Simiduia agarivorans SA1 = DSM 21679: one gene and its partner. The protein of the gene in region 2 interacts with the protein of the main gene of each other region in a pairwise test. Links are inferred from orthologs where the notes say so. Each region holds a gene or a part of one and is shown on either strand. Other genes may lie near its edges.

Region 1 (8,147 bases), 1.3 Mb from region 2 along the record:
CGAAATCAAGGGCAACTTTGGTCAGCTGATCAAGCTCAAACAGCAGCAACCGCACCTGAAAGTGTTGCCCAGTATCGGCGGCTGGACTTTGTCTGACCCATTCTTCCACCTGGCCACCGATGACAACAAACGCGCGGTATTTGTGAATTCTGTTGCGAACTTCCTGCGCACCTATCGCTTCTTCGACGGTGTGGATATCGATTGGGAATTTCCCGGCGGTCGCGGTGCCAATGCGAACCTGGGTTCTCAAGCGGATTATGAAGCCTATGCCGACCTGATGCGCGATCTGCGCGCCATGCTCGACAATCTGGAAACTGAGCTGGGCAAAGAACTGGAACTCAGCTCTGCCATCGGCACCAGCCCGGTGATGGTAGCCGCCGCCAACTACGGCCGCGCACACCAGTACATGGATTACATTTTTGCCATGACCTACGACTACTACGGTGCCTGGAGCGGCGTGCTGGGTCACCAGACCGCGTTGAACAACTACAGCTACAACACCAACAACGGTTTCTATGCGGCGTCTGTACTTGATAGCCTGACCGCTCAAAACGTGCCGGCCAATAAAATCGTCATGGGCGTTGCCGCCTACGGGCGCGGTTGGAAAAACGTGTCGGGCGGTCAGCCGGAATGGCCATTCAGCGGCACCGGCAATGGCGCAGCTAAAGGTACCTGGGAAGACGGCGTGCTGGATTACAAAGACATTGTCACCAACTACCTGGGCGGCACCACCGGCAACGGCATCAATGGTTTCAGCTACTTCTACGACAGCGAAGCAGAAGCACCTTACCTGTGGAACTACAGCACCGGCACCCTGATCACCTACGACAACCCGCGCTCCATCAAAGCCAAAGCCGAGTTTGTGAAAAACCGTGGACTCGCCGGGCTTTTCAGCTGGGAAATCGATGCCGATAACGGCGACATCACCAATGCCATGGTGGAAGGCCTGAGCCAATAAGGCACCTTCACCACACCCTTTCCTCTTTCCCTGGCGGGCCCTATCCCGCCCTTGATACGGGCGCAACGCGCCCGTTTTTTTATTCAGCCCAAACAACCAAAGTACCAAGGGGTCAGACCCCATGGTACTTTGGTTGCTTTGTTTAGCTGGCAGTCCACATACGGGCGGCACGCGGTGGGATGCGAATCCATTTCACACTGGCGTCAATGGAAAAGGTTTCGCCACTGAACACATCGGTGTAATTGCGGTACCAATAATATTTTTCATTGGTATTGAGCTTGATCCATTTTTCCTCGCCGCATTTGTTGATGCCTACCACGCCTTCTTTGCCGCGGCGGAAAGCCAACACACACTGATCGGCCCAGATACCTTCCTGGCCCTGACCTTTCACGCGGTTGTGGAATTTCACCATGGCTTTGATGTCGCTTTGCTTGTAGTCATTCACCCAACGGCCGCCATCGGTGCCGGTCTGGTCGCTGAACACCATCGGCGCGCCATCCTTGCGACCCAGCACGTAGGCATAAGCCAGGTGCTCGTCGGTGGTGTTCATGATCAGGTAGCGGAAACCGGCGTTAGTGGGAATGTCATGGGTAATCGGCATGGTCACAGCGCGATCACCCGGCAGCGCATTGCCACCGGCCACCGGGTTATCCAGCGATGACATCCAGCCATTGGGTTGCAACGCATTACGCATGGCATTCAACAGCGGAAAATCATAGGCGTCGTGATCCGTGCCACTCAGGTAGGGCCCAAGGAATTGCTGGTAGTCGCTGCTGGAAGTGCCACCGCCGGTAATCACTTCGCCAAACACATGCATACCGCTTTTAATGGACGAAGTAAAAATCTGGTTCATGTGCCAGTTGGTCATGTGCTTCGCAGCATCCACCCGGAAACCTTTTACCCCCAGATTTTTCAGCGCCTGCAAATAAGCCCGCTGCTGATCCACCACGTAGCTGTTGGGGTTAAGGTCCGGCAATCCTTTGTCGGGGTAGGCGCCGCAAATACGCCAGTTCTGCACCTGCCACACATCGTTGTAGTTGCTGATGCACTTGGCTTCGTGAAAATCCCACGGGCTCAGCAAACCATTGTCGAGATTGCCGAACAGTTTTTGTTTATTCCAGTAGGTGCGGTTGTTGGCATAGTCCACCAATGTGCTGTTACCGGGAAAGTCGGTGGCACCATTGCGCTCGTTGGCCATGTGATTGAGTACGATGTCTGCATAGACCACCACACCCTTCGCCTGCAACGCATCGATCATGGCCTTGAAGGATTCTTTGTTACCCAGGCAGTGATCAATCACCCGCCAATCCTGCGGCTGATAACGTTGCCACCATTCGCAACCGTTTTTGGCTGACTTCAGCGGTGGCGCCACCAATACGGCCTTGTAGCCAATACTGGAAATTTCACTGGCCTTATTTTTTACATCGGTATAAGACCAATTAAACGCGTGCAGAATGACATCGGCGCACGCCAGGGAAGGGATACAAAGGGAGGCAGCGACCGCTGTGCTCTTCAGCGCATTTCGCCACCCGGACAGAACTTTCTTATTCATTATTTCGCTCCGGTTGAGTTAGGGGATAAACCCGCACCGGAGTTAAGTGGTTGCCGATAATTTGATCAAGACCAATGCATACGTATTCAATAACAGAGGTATTTTGGCAACCTCAATGGCGAACGAAACCACAGAAATATCAAGGGTTTAATCCGTTCATCCCCACTGCGTGCGCCACCGCCTGCGCCGGAACCAGCGCACAATTTTCACCCATGCATTCCATCAACCGGTGAGATCAGAACGCCAGTACCGAAACGCAAATCAACGCTTTTTATCGATTTTGGTACTCGGCAATTGTTGACCATACGCCGCAAGTATCTGCTCAAACTCACCATCGGCCCGCGCGGCGGCAAGCGCGTCACGCCACTGCGCATAAACCGGTTCCGGCGTGACACGGTTGAAAACCAGAAACAGTCCCTGACGTTCGAAGCAGTGCAAATGCCGGATGGATTCCTTGCCCAAGCCCACTTTCGATAAGTGCAAACGGTCAGTGATGGTGCTGCTGAGCCAGGCGCTGGTGCGGCCACGCTGCAGCATCCTCACGTTCTCGTCGTCAGATTCAACCAACAGCAGATTGGTAAAACCCAAGCGGCGTAACAAAGCCTCGCGCGCGTCATTTTTAACCACACCAATGGCGGGTAACTCGCGCGCCTGCTCGAGGCTGAGCCCGGTTAACCCGCTGTCGTCGAGCACGGAAAAGCACCATTGCACATCCACCAACGGCCCGACCCAGTAGAACAACGCGCGCCTTTCTTCATTAAAAGCCGCCGCGAACAAGGCCACCGGTGCTTGGTTCTGAAGTGTGGAGCGATACCCCCTTACCCAGGGCACCATCTGGAGCTGGCCTGCATGACCGGTACGCCGCTGCAGCATGCGCATCACATCGATCAATAAACCGCTCTGCGCACCGTCGGCATTCTGGTGTGCCAATCCTGGCGTCAGCTCGCCATAGATCGTCAGGTCGTCATCCGCGATTACCCGCATACAACCTACATCTATTACTAAGAATAACGCCAGCAACCAATAGCGCAATGCAAACCCCAACCTGAAAATTCGACGTAGTTTCAATAGCTTAGCAGCCAACACCAAACCCGCAACCAGGTCTGGGGGCAGGTCTTTGCTATTGCTGTAAAGCGGCGCGGATCATGGCCTGTTGCGACGGGAAACGCCAGGCGTAGTCGCCCAATTGAGATTCGTTCAGCCACAACACCTCCCGGATTTCGCCGGCCAGGCCAGGCACCTGTGATTGTCCGTAGGCCCCGGGTGCCGTAGTACAGCGGAACAGACTAAAGCCGTTATCAAACACTTGCATCCGTGCTCCCACCTGTACCGCCAGACCAGTCTCTTCGAAGGTTTCACGCCAGGCCGTACACTGCGCCGATTCGCCCCGCTCGCTGGTGCCACCGGGCAGGCTGATCTTGCCGGTAAGTTCACGCACCATCAGCACCTGACGCTCCTGAATCACCAGGCAACCTGCATTCGCCGGTGGCAGCGGTAAGCTCACATCCGGACAAGCCGGCGGCTTGCCACAGGCGATCAACCCGGCCAGCAACAGTACAATTGCAAAGGCATTCAGTCCTGGCTTCAACATTTTTTATCCGATTCATCCGGTAACAACGACCAGCCAGAGGCGGCCAATGGTGCCTGCAGATCTGCAAAAAATTGCTGCGGCAGGGCCAGCCGGTAAGTCACCTGATCGGCGTACTCCACCGCCACCAACTCCCCCTGATGCTGCCCCAGCCAATGCCGAAGCCATTGTTCTGCAGCGTAATCGGCGATCACGGTATAGTGACTCACGGGCGTGATCATCGTGGTTTCCAATTGGTCAATCACGGCTTGCGTGGCCTGAGAATAAGCCCGCACCAACCCGCCCGCGCCGAGTTTGATACCACCGAAATACCGGATCACCACCACCGCAATATCGCCAATGCCTTTATGGCTCAAAACGTTAAGCATCGGTTTGCCCGCTGTCCCACCGGGCTCGCCGTCGTCGGAAAAAGCCTGCGATGCAGGCGTCAGTCCCGGGCCCAGCAGGTAGGCCCAGCAATGGTGGCGCGCATCCGGATAACGGGCTTTTGCATCCGCCAGCAACGCCATGGCCTGCTCACGGGTTTGCGCCCGGTCTGCCCAGGCAATGAAGCGGCTTTTCCTGACCTCGGTTTCCGCTTCGGCCCGACCGGCGGCAACCGCGTAAGCACCGTTGATGGTTGGCTCAGTCATAACGCAACAATCATGTCGGCGAGTCGTTCAATCCGCTCATTGGTAAGCTGCCGGTAATCCGGGTAGGGGCTGACCAGTAAGCGTCGTTCCGGCGAGCGGGCAAAATGCGCGCACTGCCATTGCAGCGGCAACGCCTGCGCGCCAGCAAATTGTTTCCCGCAAACCACATCGATCGCAGCGCCGGGCGGGTGCGCAGCACCAAACCAAAGCTGCAACTGCCCGGGCTTCTGCAACAACTCACGATCACGCAGCGCTTGCCAACGGCTGTGATTTTCCTGGCTCCACCCCGCTTGTCGTTGGGCCAGGGCAAATTGCAATTTCGCCAGCACATTAAACACCTTGCGCCAATGATTGGAACACTGGCTCACCAGGTGCGCCAATTCGCCTTCAACCACCGGTGCACACGCGGTTGCACTGGCATAAGGTTCTATGGGTGGTTTGTTGGCAATAAAAATGCGCAGCCGGGGCACTTCAGCACCCAATCCCGAGGGCGCAGGTGTCGGTGCCGGGTAATCAGAAGGCGTGATGTTCATAGGCCCTTGGCGATGATCAGAAGATTGCGGGGCGTCAGATGATAGGGGCAAAAAGCCACCACTTCTACCGCAGCGCCTTTTTGTTCAAGCAAGAGGGCGCGATCCAATACCAGCCACAACTCCAGCGGGCGACGGAACCAATGACTGACCCACTCCATCCGACGCACGCGATCTGCCCGCGCCTGGCCTTTGGCCAACCAGGGGGCAGGATCAAAATCCGGCGCCAGCGCCAACCCTTTTTCCTCCGCTGCCCACTGGAAAAACGCAAGTACCGAGTCATTTAACTGGCTGGTTTTCAGGGTTGGCAAGGGCAAGTATTCGTCAACACCACGATGTGCGCGTTGCCAGGCGTCAAACGCCATCCGCCACAACAATTGGCGATCGCGAAGGCGCCGGCTGCCGGCACCACCGGTGACAAATTCCTGCAGCGGCAAATGCAAATCGCGCGCGCGCAAACCCAGCGCGCTGCGCTTACCGGCATCACTCAGGGGTTCCGGGGTGGCGCTGAGATGGTAACAACAGGGTGCGCAGGCCAATACGCCACTGGCCGGCCAATGGCGGATTAAATTCAGGTGTAAATCGCCACAGGCATGCAGTGCCACTGCCGTGTGATGATGGGTGAAGTGCGCTTCAATACCCGTCGACAGCACGTCTGTACAGACAAAGCGCTGATCCAGTTGCTTTTGCCTGGCCAGGGCATTGCCGGCCTGGCACAAGGCATCTTGCCACTCAAGGCTGGTCACCGGTTGGCCGCTGGTATGCGCCAGTAACCGCCCCAGATGGCCTTTACCCGCACACCATTCAAGCACTGCACCTTCAGGCAATGGCGTGGCGCCAGCAAAATACTGAATCTGTTGCCACTTGCGGCCGGGAATGTGCTGACTGAAGAAACGATCGTCAATGCGGCTGGACAAGCGGCGCTCGGGCACCCGGGTCAGGGATTGCCAGCGATCGGACGACGGCAATGGGGCCGGCGCAGCGTCAAACAGACCCGGCGTAAAACCCGCCAGCTGGTCCAGCGATTGCTGCTCCAGCCACTGCACCAGGCCGGTCTCCCAGGTGACCGGATAATCGGTCAGATGAAATGGGTCGATCTGCCACAAATGGCGATGGTCCACCAGCAATTGGTCGAGCGCGGCAAATTGGTCGAGAAGCATGTTACGGCAGGCAAAACCGCATAGTAGCACAGCGCGGCAAGCAAAAAAAAAGGTGGCCATCGCCACCGAGGGTGTAAGCGGTGTGTGGGCTTGCGACCTGGTGTTTACTCCCGTCTGGAGCTCGGTCGTTGACCGCTACCAGGTCTGCCACATCTTGTGCGTATGGGCGCGGTACCCGAGGGTTATGCGAATGCCCCGGACCGCGAGTAGAGCGGCACGTCCTTGTGCCTTGTGCTGTCCCTACCTCCTATCAGCAAGGGTTACAAATCCCACTTTACGCCAAGGCTGAGTGTGCGATCGGCCACTTCCTCAAGAATCACCACGCCGTCCTGTTTCACCTCACGTTCCTGATTAAGCAGGTTGGTCAGGCGTAACCGCACGCTGAGATTCTCCATGGGATAAAAGGCGTAGTTCAGATCCAGTGAATTGAACGGCTGCTCGTAGGCATCATCTGCACCATCGCGGGCGGCAAACAGAATGCGCTCACCGAAGAAGTTATATGCCAGCGTCGCCGAGTGATATCCATCGGGCGAGTCAAAGCCCACTTGAATGTTGGCCACTTCTTTCGAATGGCCGGTCATGCGGCGCTTATTATTGGTTAAGCCGATATCCGTATCGGTAATGGTGATTTCCGAGTCACTGTAAGTGACGTTTCCGGAGACGAAAAAGCCTTCGGCACCGATCGGTTGCATGTCATACAACCATTCCATTTCCACACCGGTGAGCTGGGCTTCTTCCGCGTTAACAAAGGTCAACACCACGTTGTCATCGGAGCCGGCGGCGCGAATGGTTTCGATGGGCGAATCGATATTTTTGTGAAACAACGACACCGTGAAGCTGTTGCCATTATCAAAAAACCACTCCCCCCGGGCATCGTAGTTCTGCAGATCCGATGTTTGCAGGTAGGGGTTACCCACCACGCGGTAATCCGTCACCGGGTCGATGTATTGCACCACTGCCACTTCCCGCAGATCCGGGCGCACCGTGGTACCGCCGTAACCCAAGCGGAACTGAAAGGTTTCAGCCCAGAAATCCTGGGTCATATAGGTCATGGACAATGACGGATAGTTTTTCGCCTCCGCCACCACAATATCTGCCAGCTCGTCATCGGACACGCGCAGCTGATTATCAAAATCCAGCGTATCGATAGGCAGCGCCGCCTGCTTGAAATCTTCCCGACGGAGACCGCCGGACACGCGCCAGGTGTCATTCCAGGTTACATCGAACTTGCCGTACCAGGCATCCAGCGTTTGCGCAGCCAAATAGGATTCAGCTTCGGCGGAACCCAGCGATGCAATAAAACCGTTGTCCCGGTCCTCAATGCGACCACAGCAGAGAGCCTCGCCGGGGGTACCAGCCAAAGCATCGGGATCGGCATTGGACGTATCGATATTGACCGTGGTGCCCAGATAGCTGCGATCCTTGCGGGAACCATCGTAACCACCGCTCAGTTCCAGCCGGTAGTTATCGCCTTCGACAGGCAATACCAGATCCCAACCATAGCTTTCCACATTGTCGGCCAGATCGGTAAAACGGAATACCGCCGCCGTCGACAGGTCTTCAATTCGGGTGCTGAGCACCGCACCGGTATCCATATCAATGGCATTCATGCCTTCCACAGATACTTCGTTGGGCTTGTCAGTGGTGGCCTTGGAATCCGAGTAAAACCATTCGAACGCCAGATCGTCCGCCCACCGGAATGGCAGTTCGTACACCACGTCATTGAA
Region 2 (8,379 bases):
CTGTACAAATAAACAGACCAGCCTCAGGAGCTACGGATGATCAAACTCACCGCCCGTCAACAGGAAGTGCTCGACCTGATCAAACGCTGCATTGATGAAACCGGCTACCCGCCAACCCGTGCCGAGATCGCACAAGAACTGGGCTTCCGATCGGCCAATGCCGCGGAGGAACACCTGAAGGCGCTGGCGCGCAAAGGTGCCATTGAGATGGTGGCCGGCGCATCCCGGGGCATCCGGTTACCGGAGTCAGAAACCGGCCTGCCTCTGGTGGGCCGGGTGGCCGCGGGCAACCCCATACTGGCCGAAGAAAATATCGAAGAGTATTGCGAAGTGCCCGCCAATTTTTTCAGCCCCCGCGCCGACTACCTGCTGCGCGTACATGGGATGAGTATGAAAGACATCGGCATACTCGATGGGGATCTGTTAGCGGTACACAGCACACAGAACGCCCGCAATGGCGATATTGTGGTGGCGCGCATTGGCGATGATGTGACGGTCAAACGGTTTGAGCACAAGCGCGGCAGTGCCAGCGTGAGACTGCACCCGGAAAACCCGGACTTTGAGGTCATTGAAGTCGACCTTAAATCGGAAGAATTTGCCATCGAAGGCTTGAGCGTGGGTGTCATGCGCCGGGGTAAACTGTGATGAATCTGGCGCTGCAACAATCCCCCAACGCCTTTACCCAGCCCCATGCCCCAGAGCATCGGGTCACCGAGCTGATCATTCCCTGGAGCCAGCAATCGGCGCTATTACTGCCCATGCTGCGCTTTCTGGGCAATGAAGATGACCAGCGCTGGCTTACCATCATCAGCCACGGCAGCATCAGCCAGGCGTGGTTACGACAGCAAGGATTAAACCCTCGCAGCATCAGGGTAATCCGGGCCGACTCGCCCGAAAGTGCACTGTGGATGACCTGGGAGGCTCTCGCCGCAGGGAACAGCCATACGGTGGTTGCTGAAATCAACGCTGAATCGGCCATTACGGCGGAAATGGAGCAAGCCGCAAGCATTGGGAATTGCAGGGCGCTCCTGGTAAAAGGCAACTTGCACTAGAACACGGTTAAAAACCCTGTCAGGGCAATATTGAAAGGTAAGCCGCACGAACTGGGATCGCGAATCCCGGGATTAATTAAGGCTTGGGTGGTTTTAATGCCGGCCATTGCGGCTGGCCAGCCGTGTCACCATCAGCCCCTTGAGATCAATGCAGTGTTTTGGTTTGATCGCGGGTGATATCGCCACCGTCAGGCTCTATGCCGGACGCTATAGCTGCCTCACCGGCGGCTTCCATACCGGCTTCAATCATGGCCTTGGCAACTTCGTACTTAGCATCCTTCAAGAAATACAAGGACTCCTCGGAGAACTTAATCACCACCAGCGGCTCACCCTCTTCCGCTGCCCGCCGCAATGCGATTTCACCGGTTGAGAGCTCAATGATTTCGTATAAATCAGAGGACATGCTTACTCCTGACTGCATTCAGACGCTAGTCTAACAGTATTTTGCATATCATGCGCGCCGGTCTGGAGGCAGCGAAAGCCGCTAGTACTCCTGCCCGAGTTCTCGCCAGCGCTCGGTGAAGCGTTTGAGCGCCACCAGCGCCTCGCGGCAACCATTCACATCCAGAGCCGCACCCTGGCTCGAGGCAATCAAGGCGTTTTGCGCTTGTCCTGTGTCCAATACCTGGGCGGGCGTCGCCGGCTGTGAGCGTAAAGCCGAAAGCCAACTATCCCCGGACTCCAGCTGCGCCAGCTCTTCCCACTCGGCAGGGCAGTTACGGCCGTCCGGGATTCGTTCGATCAGGGCGAGAACACTGGTAGGCGCCACCGTCAGCGGCAAACGCGCAGCGCCCGCCATATCGCGCAGCAACGCACAATAGGCGATGTGCAGGTGCCAGCTGAGCGACTGCACCAACGCGTCCTGTCGCCACGGCAGACTGTCAGCGCCCCATTGGGCCAGCAGCAGCTCACACCAGGCAAATTGTTGATTCAGGCTGGCGGCCATGGCTCAGGCCTTTTTGGCCGGGGCTTTTTTCTTGGTTGCCTTTTTCTTGACCGGGGCTTTTTTGGCTTTACGTGCCACCTCGGTCACCCACTTGCCGCCTTCGTACACGGCTTTCCAACCCGATGCCTTACCATCCACTTCAGACTGGACGTAGTGGGTTTTTTCTTTCCGGTTGAACCGGACCAGCGTGGGATTACCTTCGTCGTCCACAACAGGCGCCTTCATAAGAAACGCATATTTGGAATCGATCTCATCCTTGTGCGGTAGCAATTCGCTCACCAGCGGTGCCCGGGTCTCGCGGTTTTTCGGAAACTGACTGGCAGCCAGGAACAAACCTGCAGCACCATCGCGCAGGATGTAGGTGTCGTCCACTTTCTGGCAAGCCAGTTCCGGCATGGGCACCGGATCCATTTTGGGGGGTGCCGCTTCGCCATTTTTAAGCAGCTTGCGGGTGTTCTTACAGGCCTCATTGGTGCAGCCAAAGTACTTGCCAAAGCGGCCGGTTTTGAGCTGCATTTCGCTGCCACACTTATCGCACTCGAGCGTGGGCCCATCGTAACCTTTGATCTTGAAGCTACCGGCTTCCACTTCAAAACCGGAACAATCGGGGTTGTTGCCGCAGATGTGCAGCTTGCGCGTTTCATCCAGCAGGTAGCTGTCCATGGCCGCACGGCACAATTTGCAGCGCCGCTTTTTGCGCAATGCCTGAGTCTCTGCGTCCTCGTCATCGGCACTGATCACTTCATCGCCGGACACCAGATTCATGGTATTTTTGCATCGCTCTTTGGGTGGTAAACCGTAGCCCGAGCAACCCAGAAACACACCCGTCGAGCCAGTGCGAATCTGCATATGGCGGCCACACTGACCGCAGGCGATATCGGTATCGGTGGGATCATTGGCGCGCATACCGCCGTCGGCCGCTTTGGCTTCTGCCAGTTTCTTGGAAAAGTTCTGGTAAAACTCGTCCAGTACGTCCTGCCAGCCGCGCTCACCGGTCGCGATCTGATCCAACGATTGCTCCAACTCTGCGGTAAAGGAGTAAGCCATCAGATCATCGAAGCTTTCGACCAGGCGCTCGGTGACGATGTCCCCCATTTTTTCAGCAAAGAACCGCCGCCCTTCCAGACGCGCGTAACCCCGATCCTGAATGGTGGAAATAATCGCAGCGTAGGTTGAAGGCCGGCCAATACCGCGCTTTTCAAGCTCTTTCACCAACGCCGCTTCCGAGTATCGTGCGGGCGGCTTGGTGAAATGCTGGTTTGGCTCGAGTTTGACCAGGTTCAACAGCTCGCCCACTTTCACGTCGGGCAATACCACGTCTTCGTCTTTTTTGGCTTGCGGCGGCATGACTTTCATAAAACCATCAAACCGGATCACGCGCCCGCGGGTGCGCAACTCGTAGTCCGCCGCATGTACCACAACGGAGGTCGATGTAAATTCAGCTGGCGTCATCTGACAGGCCACAAATTGCTGCCAGATCAAGGCATACAAGCGCTCGGCATCCCGCTCCATGCCTTTGAGTTGCGTGGGCATCAAGGTTACTTCGGACGGCCGGATGGCTTCGTGAGCCTCTTGTGCACCCTCTTTGCTGCCGTAGGTATTAGGCGCTTCGGGCAGGTAACGATCCCCGAACTGTGACTGGATGTAGTGACGACAGGCGTTCACGGCTTCCGCAGATAAATTGGTCGAGTCCGTTCGCATGTAGGTGATGTAGCCCGCCTCATACAGCCGTTGCGCCATCATCATGGTTTTCTTGACCGAGAAGCCAAGCCGCGTACTGGCAGCCTGTTGCAAAGTAGAGGTGATAAACGGCGCCGACGGTTTTGATTTTGTGGGTTTGTCTTCCCGCTCTGCCACCCTGAACTCGGCCGGCTGCAAAGCCTTAACCGCCACCATGGCATCGGCTTCGTTCAACGGCTTGAATGCCTGCCCTGCATGGCGTTTGACTTCAAAGCGCAATGACTGCTGTTGCTGGTTGGTCAGATTGGCAAAAATATCCCAGTATTCTTCGGGAACAAAGGCGCGGATTTCACGTTCACGCTCGACCAACAAACGCACCGCAACAGACTGAACCCGCCCGGCAGACAGCCCGCGTGCAACCTTTTCCCACAACAGGGGAGACACCATATAACCCACCACCCGGTCCAGAAAGCGGCGGGCCTGCTGTGCGTTTACGCGGTCCATATCCAGCGAGCCGGGTTCCGAAAACGCCTCCTGAATAGCGGATTTGGTAATCTCGTTGAACACTACGCGCTTGTAGCGTGATTCATCACCACCAATGGCTTCCCGCAGGTGCCAGGCAATGGCCTCTCCTTCGCGGTCCAAGTCCGTTGCGAGATAAATTTCATCGGCTTTGGCCGCCAGTGAGCGCAATTCAGCAACCACTTTTTCCTTGCCCGGCAAGATTGCGTATTGGGCCTGCCAATGATGCTCAGGGTCGATGCCCATGCGGTTGATCAGTTGTTCCCGGGCTTTGGTTTCCTTGTGCCTGGCCTTTTCTTCCGGCGACATTTTGCGCGTTATGGCGGCTTGCCTGGCCCGCTCCTTTGGGTCTACGGCACCCTTTGCACTGCCACTGGTGGGTAGGTCGCGGATATGCCCCACGCTGGACTTAACGACGAAATCACTGCCCAGGTATTTATTGATCGTTTTTGCCTTGGCCGGGGATTCCACGATGACAAGTGCTTTAGCCATAAAAATTCTCGAATTTTGCTTCTTTGTTCTTTATATACGCGCAACTGACAAAACTATTTATAAGACCCCATCGGGACTTGTACAAGGCGAACAGGCCCCGCAAACGCCATTGGCAGCAACTCAGGGTGCGCATATATAAAACCTGAAACTCACAGGGTCAAGTGATAAGTGTTTAGCACATCGGCACAAAAAGCCCAGAATCAGGGTCTAAACTGAGTCTGGAGTCACTACACAAAACGGCACTTAACCTACTGATTTTTATAAAATTTATCCCGCAAGCCTTCAAGCTTTAGCGGAACCGGCCGACAGCCTTGTGAAAATTTTTAGCTTCAGGACCCAGAATTGGCCTACCTGATCATTTTTTGCTCTATCGCACTGCTTTCCTTACTCGTGGTCAGCATTGCCAACCAACGCGAGGAACGACTCCGCTCGCGGCGGATCCGGCTGCACAAATTAAAGCTCCGGGTCGACGAGCTGGAATCCTTGTTGCTCCAGGTGAGTCCACTGGTGGAGAGCCCGGATATCCTCACCCAAATCAACGATGAAATCATCGATATGTACAAAATGATGATAGAACTGGATTCCTCCCTGCCTTATCTGGAATCGGCACTCAATTCCGCTGAAGCCCGCAGCCAGCAAATCACGGAAAGACAAACGCGCCCCAACAGGATCATGGAGTCTGACGTAAAAATCGCCATGGCACAAAAGCATTTGACGGAAGCAGCCAAAGTGATCCGGCACCGTCAGAGTCACAATAAAATCACACTCGAGGAAATGCAGGCGTTTCTGAAAGAACTGGCCTACCAACACCTGATGGTGGACGTGATATCCATGGTGGCGCAAGGTCACAAGGCCACCAACAAAAGCAATCTGTTTTCGGCCCAGGCCTACTACAAAAAGGCGCGCCAGATGTTGGTACAGTCGACCCATTCAGATCCGCGACGGCACGAGATGAGCCGACAGCTGGTGGAAATTATCGAGAGCAATCGACAGTCAATCAGCGAAACGCTCATGCCTGAATCTCAATTCAATCCCGAAAAACAGGCCAACACAGCAGAGCCCATGCTGGACGATATGCTTGCGGATAATGACGACCAGCACCGATAGATAGCAGGCTGTTGAAAAACCCCTTGCATGCTCAGGCTTACAGGCTGGTTCGTAATTTAGGCGCCGTTTTGAAGGTGTGTATCCACCCACCGAAAAGCGGCAACGACAAGTACGGGCCAGCCTGTAAGCCCCGGAGGGCAAGGCCTGAAGCGCCAAGTCAACGACCGGCCGCGACCTCAAGCCATTGCAGAATAAACGCCAACTCCTCCTTGCCTGCCGGTTCAGACCAGAATAGCGCCACGCCGTCGGGCGCAGCTTCCACAAAGCCTATGGACGCAGGTAATGCATGCAATTGCTGGGTCAGCCATTCGCGCTCCGACGGGTCGGGTTCGGACGTAGACTCCACCGACCAGAACTCCGCTAAATGCACCGGATGCGAGTAGTTTTTCCGCATCAGACGCCAGAAATTCCGATCGCGACGCTTGGCCTGCCACGGCATCGAATAGCGGGTAAAACCCTGCGCCTGGCCCGAACCCAGTGATACACGGGCGCCACGGCTAATGGCCTGGCTGCGCAGGCTGGCCAGACGTTTATCGCGCGCACTGGGCTGAAACATCATCACAGGCCCTATGCAAAGCGCGATGACCGCTAAAATTACAAGCCAGGTTGTATAGCTCACGCTACCCCCAAATATGAGTTGCCTTTTTCTGCGGATCTGCGCAGGCTAGTATGGACTGAGACTGAGCTTATCAGGAGATGCCAATGAATAACTATTCTCACCTGCTCGTCGGCGTAGATCTGTCGCCCGAATCAGCCCAGATTATCGAGCGGGCCCGGCAGATTTCCCGAAATCACAATGCCCGGCTCACGCTGGTGCATGTGCTTGAACCGCTGACCTTTGCTTATGGTGGTGACATCCCAATGGATCTCACCGAAGTCCAAACGCAACTCCAGGCACAAGCCGACGAACAACTCAAGCAGCTGGCCAAGCGCACACAAATCTCAGAGGACGACTGTCAGTTACTCATTGGCCAACCGGCGGCGGAGTTACATCAACTGGCAGCACAACAGGGCTGCGATTTGATTGTTGTTGGCAGCCACGGCAGGCAGGGCCTTGCGTTGCTTTTAGGCTCCACCGCCAATGGCGTTCTGCATGGTGCCAATTGCGATGTGCTTGCCGTGCGCGTGAACGAAGCAGATTAATTAAACCCCTGGGCAGCCGGCCAGATCAACGCCAACTCAATCGCCTAATTCCGCCCAACGCTCGTAGGCCTGTTCCAACGCAGCTTCTTTCTCTGCCAGCTGCAACAGCAACGGCTCGGTTACCGATCGATCCTGGTTGAAGAACGCGGGGTCGGCCATCTGACCTTGCAAGCCTTCGATTTCACTCTCCAATGACTCTATAAGCCCGGGTAGCTGGTCGAGCTCACGCTGTAATTTGTAACTCAGCTTTTTCGGTTTTTCTGTTTTTTCAGGCTCCGATTTTACGCTCGCCTCTGGCACCTCGGGCGACTCCGAGCCGGAATATCCGGACTCATCCCTCTCGTATTTGTGCCAGCTGCCACCTTGTCGCAACCAATCCTGATAACCGCCCACATAGTCGTTCACAACCCCCTCACCTTCAAACGCCAGACAGGAGGTCACGACATTATCGAGAAAAGCACGATCGTGACTCACCAACAACAGCGTACCTTCGTAGTTGAGTAACAACTCTTCCAGCAGTTCCAGGGTTTCCACGTCAAGGTCATTGGTAGGTTCATCCATGACCAGCAGATTCGCAGGCTTACTGAACAGCTTGGCCAGCAATACCCGGTTGCGCTCGCCACCGGATAACGCACACAGGGGCGTGCGGGCACGCTCACCGGTAAACAGAAAATCGGATAAGTAAGAAATGATGTGTTTGCGCTTGCCGTTGACATCGATGAACTCGCGCCCTTCGGCAATATTGTCCACCGCGTGTTTATCGAGTTCCAATTGATTGCGCAGCTGATCGAAATACGCAACGGTCAGGTTGGTCCCGAGTCGCACCTGGCCTTGCTGGGGCGCCAATTCACCCAGCAAAATTTTGAGCAAGGTACTTTTTCCTGCCCCATTGGGTCCGAGGATGCCAATTTTATCGCCACGCATAATCCGGGTGGATAAACACCTGATCACGGGTTTCTCGTCCCAACTGTGCGACACGTTGTGCAGCTCCGCGACCAGTTTGCCACTGCTATCCGCTTGCTGAACTTCAAACTGCGCCCGACCGTGGCGCTCACGCCGCTCGCTGCGTTCAACCCGCATCGCCTTGAGTGCCCTTACCCGACCTTCGTTGCGCGTCCGGCGCGCCTTGATCCCCTGTCGGATCCACACCTCCTCTTCGGCCAGGCGTTTGTCAAACAGGGCATTGTGGCGTGCCTCTTCCGCCAACTGGGCTTCGCGAAAGGTCAGAAAGCTGGCGTAGTCCCCTTCCCAATAACGCAGATGCCCACGATCCAACTCTATGATGTGGGTGGCAAGCTTTTGCAATAACGCGCGGTCATGGGTGATAAAAACAATTGCGCCCCGGTAGGCCAGCACTTGTTGCTCCAGCCACTCAATCGCTTCGATATCCAAATGGTTGGTGGGTTCGTCGAGCAACAACACATCAGGTTCGGTTAC

The links.
Region 1: the proteins of topA (region 2) and M5M_RS06725 interact in binary tests that used the Escherichia coli proteins (3 or more experiments, as listed by UniProt). The link is inferred for Simiduia agarivorans SA1 = DSM 21679 from one-to-one orthologs.

What each region holds. Positions count from the first base shown.
Region 1 is NC_018868.3:1,527,374-1,535,520, forward strand. Bases 2,913-5,912 are described here. They hold M5M_RS06725 (IMPACT family protein), read right to left. Parts: upstream 4,731-5,912; coding sequence 4,095-4,730; downstream 2,913-4,094. Other genes in these bases: M5M_RS06715 (substrate-binding periplasmic protein), read right to left, coding at 2,913-3,494; M5M_RS19405 (NUDIX hydrolase), read right to left, coding at 3,631-4,101; M5M_RS06730 (DUF6942 family protein), read right to left, coding at 4,727-5,263; M5M_RS06735 (methyltransferase), read right to left, coding at 5,260-5,912. Outside these bases: M5M_RS20965 (glycosyl hydrolase family 18 protein), read left to right, coding at 1-958; M5M_RS06710 (alpha-amylase family protein), read right to left, coding at 1,101-2,510; more of M5M_RS06715, read right to left, coding at 2,772-2,912; more of M5M_RS06735, read right to left, coding at 5,913-6,420; M5M_RS06740 (TonB-dependent receptor domain-containing protein), read right to left, coding at 6,681-8,147.
Region 2 is NC_018868.3:245,341-253,719, reverse strand. Bases 1,802-5,033 are described here. They hold topA (type I DNA topoisomerase), read right to left. Parts: upstream 4,693-5,033; coding sequence 2,002-4,692; downstream 1,802-2,001. Other genes in these bases: M5M_RS01145 (DUF6586 family protein), read right to left, coding at 1,802-1,998. Also shown: transcriptional repressor LexA, read left to right, coding at 37-645; M5M_RS01155 (cell division inhibitor SulA), read left to right, coding at 642-1,052; M5M_RS01150 (hypothetical protein), read right to left, coding at 1,198-1,455; more of M5M_RS01145, read right to left, coding at 1,537-1,801; M5M_RS01135 (hypothetical protein), read left to right, coding at 5,035-5,799; M5M_RS01130 (hypothetical protein), read right to left, coding at 5,957-6,358; M5M_RS01125 (universal stress protein), read left to right, coding at 6,502-6,942; M5M_RS01120 (ATP-binding cassette domain-containing protein), read right to left, coding at 6,979-8,379. UniProt on the Escherichia coli protein: Releases the supercoiling and torsional tension of DNA, which is introduced during the DNA replication and transcription, by transiently cleaving and rejoining one strand of the DNA duplex.